4 regions of the Pararhizobium qamdonense genome follow, and region 1 is predicted to be linked to each of the others. Evidence: predicted binding sites of a transcription regulator. Region 1 holds the regulator's gene; each other region holds the start of a gene.
What was found. Region 1 encodes LexA, which represses DNA repair genes until DNA is damaged. Its sites were predicted from a motif close to TGTTCNNNNTGTGTTCNG; they were not measured.
Positions count from the first base shown of each region.

Region 2: a site for LexA is predicted at 952-969, ahead of PYR65_RS17770 (energy-coupling factor ABC transporter ATP-binding protein). Genes of this name have one in related genera too.
Region 3: a site for LexA is predicted at 1,031-1,048, ahead of PYR65_RS04500 (ImuA family protein). Genes of this name have one in related genera too.
Region 4: a site for LexA is predicted at 1,598-1,615, ahead of PYR65_RS20910 (2'-5' RNA ligase family protein). Genes of this name have one in related genera too.

Region 1 covers NZ_CP119566.1:2,675,291-2,677,490, reverse strand. Annotated here, with positions in the region: gene PYR65_RS12905 (hypothetical protein) at 1-5, opposite strand, end outside; tRNA gene PYR65_RS12900 (tRNA-Cys) at 258-331, opposite strand; gene lexA (transcriptional repressor LexA) at 583-1,296, opposite strand; gene PYR65_RS12890 (hypothetical protein) at 1,603-1,881, opposite strand; tRNA gene PYR65_RS12885 (tRNA-Asn) at 2,103-2,177, shown strand.
Region 2 covers NZ_CP119566.1:3,613,463-3,615,662, reverse strand. Annotated here, with positions in the region: gene PYR65_RS17775 (energy-coupling factor transporter transmembrane component T family protein) at 1-199, opposite strand, end outside; gene PYR65_RS17770 (energy-coupling factor ABC transporter ATP-binding protein) at 193-873, opposite strand; gene PYR65_RS17765 (winged helix-turn-helix domain-containing protein) at 987-2,177, shown strand.
Region 3 covers NZ_CP119566.1:950,999-953,198, forward strand. Annotated here, with positions in the region: gene PYR65_RS04495 (Gfo/Idh/MocA family protein) at 1-554, opposite strand, end outside; gene PYR65_RS04500 (ImuA family protein) at 1,103-1,867, shown strand; gene PYR65_RS04505 (Y-family DNA polymerase) at 1,782-2,200, shown strand, end outside.
Region 4 covers NZ_CP119566.1:4,280,980-4,283,179, forward strand. Annotated here, with positions in the region: gene PYR65_RS20905 (M14 family zinc carboxypeptidase) at 1-732, opposite strand, end outside; gene PYR65_RS20910 (2'-5' RNA ligase family protein) at 900-1,391, opposite strand; gene PYR65_RS20915 (methylated-DNA--[protein]-cysteine S-methyltransferase) at 1,767-2,200, shown strand, end outside.

The DNA.
Region 1 (2,200 bases):
TTCATTCGCTGCCTCCGCCTGGCACTCGCGCTTTCGCATCATTCCTCATGAGCTTACGCTGAAGATGCACTCCGCAATACGTGTTGTACCCTTTATCCCCTTGAATCCCGATGACCTTCGATTCGCATGTTGCATGGAGGCGCGGTCATCAGATTGAAACCCTTGAAAATTACGGGAAGTGCCTTGCAACATGGAGCGACAAGAAAATAAAGGGTGCCGTTGTCGGCACCCTGTATCATATTGAAATATGGAAAATTTGGAGGCCTCGCCCGGAATTGAACCGGGGTGCAAGGATTTGCAGTCCTCTGCGTCACCACTCCGCCACGAGGCCTCGTCAGCTCAAATCATCGAACTGTGGCGGCGGTTTAGAATGATCCCAAACAAATCGCAAGAGGATATTTCTGAAAAACGTCCGTGTTAATTTGCCAACGGACGTTCCCGAGCCAGTCTTCCACAGTCTGAAGCTGCGCACGTCCCTGCCCCATATCCTGGATCAGACCGTTGCGCACCTGCCATTTATGATCGGGCAATGCCAGCCGTTGGGATTGCCGCGTTTCCATCAAAAAACGATCGACGATGCAATCAATGATACCGGCGGATCAATCCGACCAGTTTCCCCTGAATCTTGACCCGGTCCGGCCCGAAGATGCGCGTCTCATACGCAGGATTGGCGGCTTCCAGCGCAATCGAAGCGCCCTTCCGGCGAAACCGCTTCAGCGTCGCTTCCTCGTCATCGACAAGCGCAACGATGATCTCGCCTGGGCTGGCGCTATTGGTATTGCGGATGATGACCGTGTCGCCATCCAGAATGCCGGCCTCGATCATCGAATCGCCGCGCACTTCAAGCGCATAGTGCTCGCCGGCACCGACCATTTCGAGAGGCACGGAAATATCATGAGTGTTATTCTGGATCGCGGAGATCGGCACGCCGGCCGCGATCCTGCCCATGACGGGAATGGAGACGGTGTCACTATTGGCTGCGGTCTTGACGGGTGCCGGAGGCGGCGCCGGCTGTGCGCCCAGGCTTCCCTGGATGACGCTGGGCGAAAAGCCGCGCTTGGGCTGCAGGCTGGTGGAATAGGCTTCCGGCAGCTTGATCACCTCAAGCGCTCTTGCCCGGTTGGGCAGGCGCCGGATGAAGCCGCGCTCTTCAAGTGCTGTAATCAACCGGTGGATGCCGGATTTCGACGCAAGGTCCAGTGCATCCTTCATTTCGTCAAAGGACGGCGGTACCCCCGATTCCTTCATTCTTTCGTGAATGAACAGAAGCAGTTCCTGTTGCTTGCGGGTCAGCATGAACGATCACTCCAGAATCGAGAAACAAATCAAGAACGAACACTATCTGTTCCATATGTGTTCCGCAAGTGCTTAAAATTCATTGAACGATTTCAAGGATGGAAGGCGATTTCGCAGGCCGGCTGTGGTGTGTCATGAGGCCGACTCGGTAAAATTGCGATCACGCGCATGCGTTTCGCGGATTGAGCGATTTTTTTGCGCGTGAGGTGCGCAACTGCAAATAGGAGTTGCCTGTCAAAAACGGTGCACTGACCGACGGAGGTCTCTCGCATCAAGCCGGTGCGCTTTGATCGTCAGCGCCTCGTCCTAGTTGGACGGCTGCCATTTGCGCGCCCACCAGACCGAAAGCTTACGCCGCCGGCGCCGCACGAAGGCGAGATCGTGGGACAGCACCAGCAAACCTAGAGGCACCATCCAGAACCCAAGGATAGGAAGGAATCCCAAAATGCCGCCAAAGATCAGAGCGACGCCGATGGTGATGCGCAACAAACGCGATTGCGGCAGCCGCATCCGCCATGAGCCGATAATCAGTTCATGGGTCCGGGCATCGATGCCGAATTTTTTCGTTTTTTGCGAGCCTGCCATTCATTTCACCTGTCTCAGAGTCAATTGCGCGCCCATCATAGCGCAATCCATTAGCGTCAAGGGGTTGGCTTGCGCACCATCTGGAAAGCGGTGCTCCCTTCAGATGGGAAGTTCTCCACAGTCTGACAAGATTGTGCGTTTTTTTTGAAAAACCGCTTGGCAAATCGGAAAAGCATTTGTATTAGCAGCCTCACTTCTGCAGCACACACCGCCGCAGATGATCCCTGGTAGCTCAGCGGTAGAGCATTCGACTGTTAATCGACAGGTCGCCGGTTCGAATCCGGCCCGGGGAGCCAAATTCATAAAGCCTTCGCAGCGA
Region 2 (2,200 bases), 940 kb from region 1:
TCAGCCGCGACACCGCCTCGCCAAAGGCAAGCCCGGTGGTGAAATAGATTGCCGCAGCGATGAGGAAGGCCGGAACGAGGATAGTGAGCGAGGACACCGCATAGAGCGCCAGCCCGCAGAGAAGCAGAATGGCGAGCTTTGCCCGCACGGACATCCGGTGCAGCGGCGTCGTGCCCTCGACATTCAGCCCGTTCAGCATGCGGCCACCGCATGATAGGCGCGGATGCTCTCGTCCGCCGGGCCATCGGCGATGAGCCGGCCGTCGTGGAACAAAAGCACGCGGTCGAATTGCGCGATCAACGGCAGGTCGTGGCTGATGACGATGGTGTGCTCATCAAGCCTTGCAATGGTCTCTTCCACCAGACGCCGGTTTTTCAGGTCCAGCTGGTTGGTCGGCTCGTCGAGGATGAGGATGCCGGGGCCGGTCACCAGCACGCTGGCAATCGCGACCAGCTGCGTCTCGCCGCCGGAAAGCTCGTGCACCCGCCGCCGCGCCAGGTGCGCAATGCCGAACCGGTCGAGCACGGCTGCGGTCCGGCTTTCGATTTCGCCAGCTTTCAAGCCCCGGTTCTTCAGGCCGAAGGCGATATCCTCGTGCACGATCGGCATGATGATCTGGTGCTGCGGGTTCTGGAAGATGAAACCGGCCTCGGCCAGCGTCGCGCTGGCATCGTTGACGGTATCGAGACCGTTGACGGTCACGGTGCCGGTGGACGGCTTGACCAGTCCGTTGATCAGCCGTGCGAACGTGGTCTTGCCCGAGCCATTCAGCCCGATAATACCGATGCGCCGCTCGCTCAGCGACAGCGTCAGCGGCTGAAGAACCGTGCGTCCGCCAAAACTGACGGACACGCTGGCAAAGCGTATGTCCAATCCGCGTCCCCCGCGTTCGAATGTCGAGGCTCTATAGGACGATTTCTTCGCCGATGGAAAGAGGCTTCCCGTTGGGGCTTGAACAAACTGTGAACATTTGCCTAGATTGATATATGGCGATTCTCGTTTCCAACCGTGATGCCCGGCGCATCTTCCTCAACAAGCAAGGCCTGGCCGCAGCTCCCAACCGGGCGCTCGGCAAGCAGGGATTGCTCGATCTCATCCATGAGATCGGCTTCGTGCAGGTGGACAGCATCTCGACCGTCGAGCGGGCCCATCACCAGATCCTGTTTTCGCGCAACCAGACCTATAAGCGCGAGCACCTGACCGAGCTTCTGGAAAAGGACGGCGCGCTGTTCGAACACTGGACGCATGATGCCTCCATCCTGCCGTCGGAATTTTTCCGCTACTGGAAGCACCGGTTTGCCAGGCGCGAGCCTGTGCTGAAGGAGCGCTGGCTGAAATGGCATGGCGAAGGGTTTGACAGCACCTTTGAGGAGACGTTCCAGCGTATCGCCGAAGGCGGCCGCACCATGTCGCGCGACCTCAAGGTCGCCGATCACAAATCGGGCGGCTGGTGGAACTGGCATCCCAACAAGACGGCGCTCGAATATTACTGGCATACCGGCAAGCTCGCCATCGCCGGCCGCCAGAATTTCCAGAAGATCTACGATCTCGCCGAGCGCGTCATTCCCGGTCATCACTATGAGCCCGAGGTCAGCCACGACGCCTTCCTCGACTGGGCCTGCCGGGCAGCGCTCGAACGGCTGGGTTTCGCCACCCATGGCGAAATCGCCGCCTTCTTCGACCTGATCTCGCCGGAAGAAGCGAAAGCCTGGGTGGCGCAACACCGCGACGAATTGACGGAAGTGATGATCGAGCCGGCCGACGGCGAAAAACCGCGTCTTTCCTATGCCTTCGCCGGCTTCCCCGGCAATCTCGGCGGCCTTGCGGAAGCGCCCGCCCGCATGCGCGTGCTCTCCCCCTTCGATCCGCTGATCCGCAACCGCAACCGCACCGAACGCCTGTTCGGCTTCTACTACCGCATCGAAATCTTCGTCCCCGAGCCCAAGCGCGAATACGGCTATTACGTCTTCCCGCTGCTCGAAGGCGACCGCATTGTCGGCCGCATCGACATGAAGGCGGAGCGCAAGAACGGCACGCTCACCGTCAAACGGCTCTGGTGGGAAAAGGGCGTGCGCCCATCATCCGGCCGCATGGAGCGCCTGGAAGCAGAACTCGACCGGCTGGCGAAATTCGCCGGGGTGGAAAAGGTGGTGTTTCTGGAGGGGTGGAGCGGTTAGGGTGGCTGTGCCCGTCACAGGGA
Region 3 (2,200 bases), 1.7 Mb from region 1:
TCTCGTCCGTCGGCAGAGCTGACGGACATGGGCTTCTCACAGAGGACGTGCTTGCCAGCCTTCGCGGCCCGTTCCACGTATTCGCGGTGCATGCTGTTTGGCAGCACGACGTAGACGGCCTTGATGTCGGGATTGTCCTTTATGGCATCGAAGTCCTCGTAGTCGTAACAGGCTTCCGGCTTGATGCCGTACTGCTTGGCGACGGCGGATAGCTTTTCCGGGGTTCCGGACACGAGGGCGACCAGCTTAGACTTTTTTGTTTCGGCGAAAGCGGGAAGGATTTCCTCAAGGCTCAAACGGCCGAGCGCCACGACGGCGAAGCCGACGCGTTCCTCGGGTGGCATTGGGGCCGACGGATTGCCACTCGGCGTTTCTTCGGGGCCGCGCCATTCCGGGAACTTGACCTTCCCACCTTCGACAACTCCGGTGTCGACCTTGGTCGGCGCGGGATAGCTTTCAGCACTTGCTGGCGTTGTGGACAGAACCATCCCAGTCGCTCCAGCGGCTCCGAGCTTTAGAAGATTGCGTCTGTTGAATGCGATCGCGTCGTCCATGCCTGTCTCCTCGTGATGTCTCAGGATCGGAAAACCTTACCAGACTCGGTAAAGTTCCCGACGCGCTCCTGATCCGGTTGAGCGGTCCAGGGCGGACTTGATCGAGGTTTCTCTTGGCACCGCACAATTGCTTCGCATCTGTCCGTGCCGTCGGCGCACATCCGGTCGCAGTGGCCAACGACACCGCGGCGTACGCGAGATAACAGGGCGGAAGCCTTGAAGCGCCGGACCACTTCCTTGCGGTCGAGTTCGCCGTAGAGACGGCATGCCCGACATTCTACGACGACCAGGGTGCATTTAAGTGAGCGCAAAGTCGGGTTCGGGTTCATAGTTCTCCTAGTACTTCAAAAAAAAGATAATCGAGCCGGTCACTTAGCGGGATGCGTTAGAGTCCTGATTCATTTCGATTTTCCAGATACGGATAGCTACCGACGACCGAAATGGCGATTCCAGGCGCCTTGACTCTTCTCATTGAACGGAACAGAAAGAGAACGTCAACCACTTTTGGGAATGAATTCCTGCGAAACGCGAACCGAGGAGGTCCGTGAATGAGAACGCATGTCCGGCCTTCGGGCATCATAGACGAGCTTCGAGAGCAGATATCGAAGCTCGAGGGCGGGGCCGCGAGGAAAGCGGAAAGCCTGCCATTCGGTATTCCCGAGATCGACGGCAAGTTGCCAGGCGGCGGGCTGGCCTTCGGCGCGCTCCACGAGTTCGCGGGTGGCGGGTCCGGTACTGTCGACGGCGCGGCCGCGGCCCTGATGGTCGCCGGGATCGCCGCGCGGACCAAGGGCAAAATCCTCTGGTGTCTCAGCAGACCCGACCTGTTCGCCCCGGCAATATCGCAGGCGGGCCTCCATCCCGACCGCGTCATCTACGTGGAAGCCGACAAGGAAGAGGATGTCCTCGCCTCGTTCGAAGAGGGCCTCGCGTTTGGCGGCCTTGGCGCTGTCGTGGGCGAAATCGTCAGGCTGCCGATGGTCATGTCGCGACGGCTCCAACTGGCGGCCGAGAAGTCGGGAACTATGGGTCTCGCACTCAGGCGCTGGCGACGGCAGACGGAAGCGAACGACTACGGCCAACCGACCGCCTCGGTGACCAGATGGCGGATAAGTCAACTGCCATCGGAGGACCTTCCCGTTGCGGGCGTGGGGAGGCCGAGATGGCTGGCGGAGTTGATGAGATCGCGTGCGGGCGAGTGTGCAGAGTTTTGCGTTGGAGCTTGTGATGGCAAGGGTCGTCTCTCTTTATTTCCCCCGATGGCCTACGGACAGGATCAGGAAGGCAGGGTCCGATGGCACACCGCCTCCTGATAAGCCCATGGTCGTGATTTCAAGGTCGGGGTCCAAGAGGTCGGTGTGCGCCGCCGACGATGCCGCGCGCAAGCTCGGTCTCCGTGTCGGAATGCCTGCGAGCAAGGCCCAGGCACTGGTCGCAGACCTTGCCATGTACGATGCCGACCCCGTCGGCGATCTAGCGGCTCTGGACAAGCTGGCCCTCTGGATGCTCCGGCAATACAGCCCTGTCGTGGCTTTGGACGGTGTTGACGGGATCGTCCTCGATACGGAAGGCGCTGATCACCTGCAGGGCGGCGAGGAGATGATGCTCTCCGGCATGGTCAATCGCCTCAGAGGTGTCGGCGTGGT
Region 4 (2,200 bases), 1.6 Mb from region 1:
GCCGCGCACCACCAGAAAGCGCCAGAGCCCTTCGGCATCCTTGCGGGCCATGTCCGGATAGACATCGCGCGTGCCACGAAGCTCGACGGTGACGGCCAGCCGGCCCGGCAGCCGCTTGGCCTTTTCGGCCGTTTCATGCTTCCAGGCATAGCCGACCGATTCCTCAAACGCGCTGCTTTCGCCATCGGCGAGAAACACGGCTTCCATGTCGAGCGCCGATGCCAGATCGGCGGCTTCCGGCCAGAAGGCCTCATCGACATAGGTATATTGCACGGATTCATCATCGCAATGCAGGTCGAGCATCAGATCGGCACTGAGCGCCATATGCAGCAACTGCCGCTTCAGCTGTTCCACCACCGGATAACGCTCGAGATCGTCGATCAGCGTTTCGCGCTCGGACAGCCCGATCAGCGGAAATTCGCGGTTGAAATTGGTGCGCGAGCCCAGATCGAACCGGCCCTGCAATTCGCCGAAATGCGATTGCGCCGTGCCGATCGGATTGGCCTGCGGAACGATGGTGATATCGCTGAAAATTTTCCCATCGGCATCGGCCTGCCGCAGCTTTTCGCATAGAAAATGCAGGAGAGCCGTGCCCGGAAGCTCATTGGCATGCAACGCTGCCTGGATATAGATTTTCGGCGCCTTGGCGTCGCTGCCCTTGAACCGGATGACCGGCAGCCGCCATTCGACACCCGGCGTATCGCCCTTGATGACGATTTCAGAAATATCCATGACCATCCTCCCTTTTATCGTTTCAAGGGCTTATGCGGCTTGCTGCAGGCGGGCGCAAGATGCCAAAATTTGCGGCTTGCTTTGTGCTGTGGATCGGCCCCGGCACACAGAAACAGACGCAACCGGCGCGCGGTGTCCGCACGCCGGTTGCTCCGGGCCCGATCCCGTCAATCCAGCAATGGCCAGCGATCGAGATATTCATATTCGCTATTGCCGATGACGCTGCGGATCAGCACGAATTCCCGCGCAATCCAGCGGACGGGTTCTGCAAGCAAGTGCTCGGGCACCGGCACGTCGTCATAGAGAACCGTCATGTGCGGCATGAAACGCGGATTGTAGGTGAAATTCAGGCCGACACCCCACATTTCCTTGGCAAGCTGCACATGCAGATCCATCATCTCTTCGCTGCGGATCGCATTGGCAAGGATGACAGCCCTGGCATTGGTGACGGACATGGCGCGATCGAAATTGACCTCGAAAGGGGCTGCCTTGACGGTGGCCATGGCTGCGGAGACGGCGAAGACGATATCATCGGGGAAATCCGGATATGTGCCGATGGCATTCAGCGAGACATGCATGCGCTCATACGGGCGTGGACTTTTCGACAGGCCGTAGCGCCGCGCAATCTCCCTGCCGGTCTCGACAGCTTGCAAAGCCACCTCCCGCTCCGGCACGAGGGCCAGGAACAGATTGCTCTTTCCATGATCATCAGCATATTTCTGCTGGGGCTGGACCGGCACCGTGCTGCCCGCCCGACCGCGTAAAAATGACTGCTGTTCAATGCGCAAAACCTCGGCTTTTCCAAGCATGGCAGACCTCATCTCTTTCTGGATGCCACCAGTATATTCGAGTCGGATATTTGATCAAGAACAAAACATGAACATTGTGAATTTATTCCCACGATCGTGAAATGGATGGGTTGGACGTTGCGTCAAATCGAGCCTGCCCCAGCCAAGCGGATACGGCGTTCGATCCACCCCTTCCGACGCAAGAATCGGGTGGCGGGATCGGTAAAACTGAGCGAAACTCGAACCATGATCACTGTTTCCAAAATCATCGCCTCGCCGGTCGGGGCACTGGAGCTGGTTACCCGCGGCGACGGGCTGGCTGCCATTTTGTGGGAGAACGACGCGCCCAACCGCGTCAGGCTTGGCGAACGCGTGGAAAGCGCCAACCATCCGATCCTGCTCGAAACCGAACGGCAGCTGGCGGAATATTTTGCGGGCGAGCGCACGGAATTCAGCATCCGGCTGGATCTCACCGGTACCGCATTCCAGAAGGCGGTCTGGCAGGCGCTGTTGACGATCCCGTTTGGCGAAACCCGGACCTATGCCGCCATTGCCCGGCAGATCGGGCACCCCAAAGCCTATCGCGCGATGGGGGCGGCAAACGGCAGAAACCCGGTATCGATCATCGTCCCCTGCCACCGCGCGATCGGATCGGACGGGCAGTTGCACGGTTTTGCCGG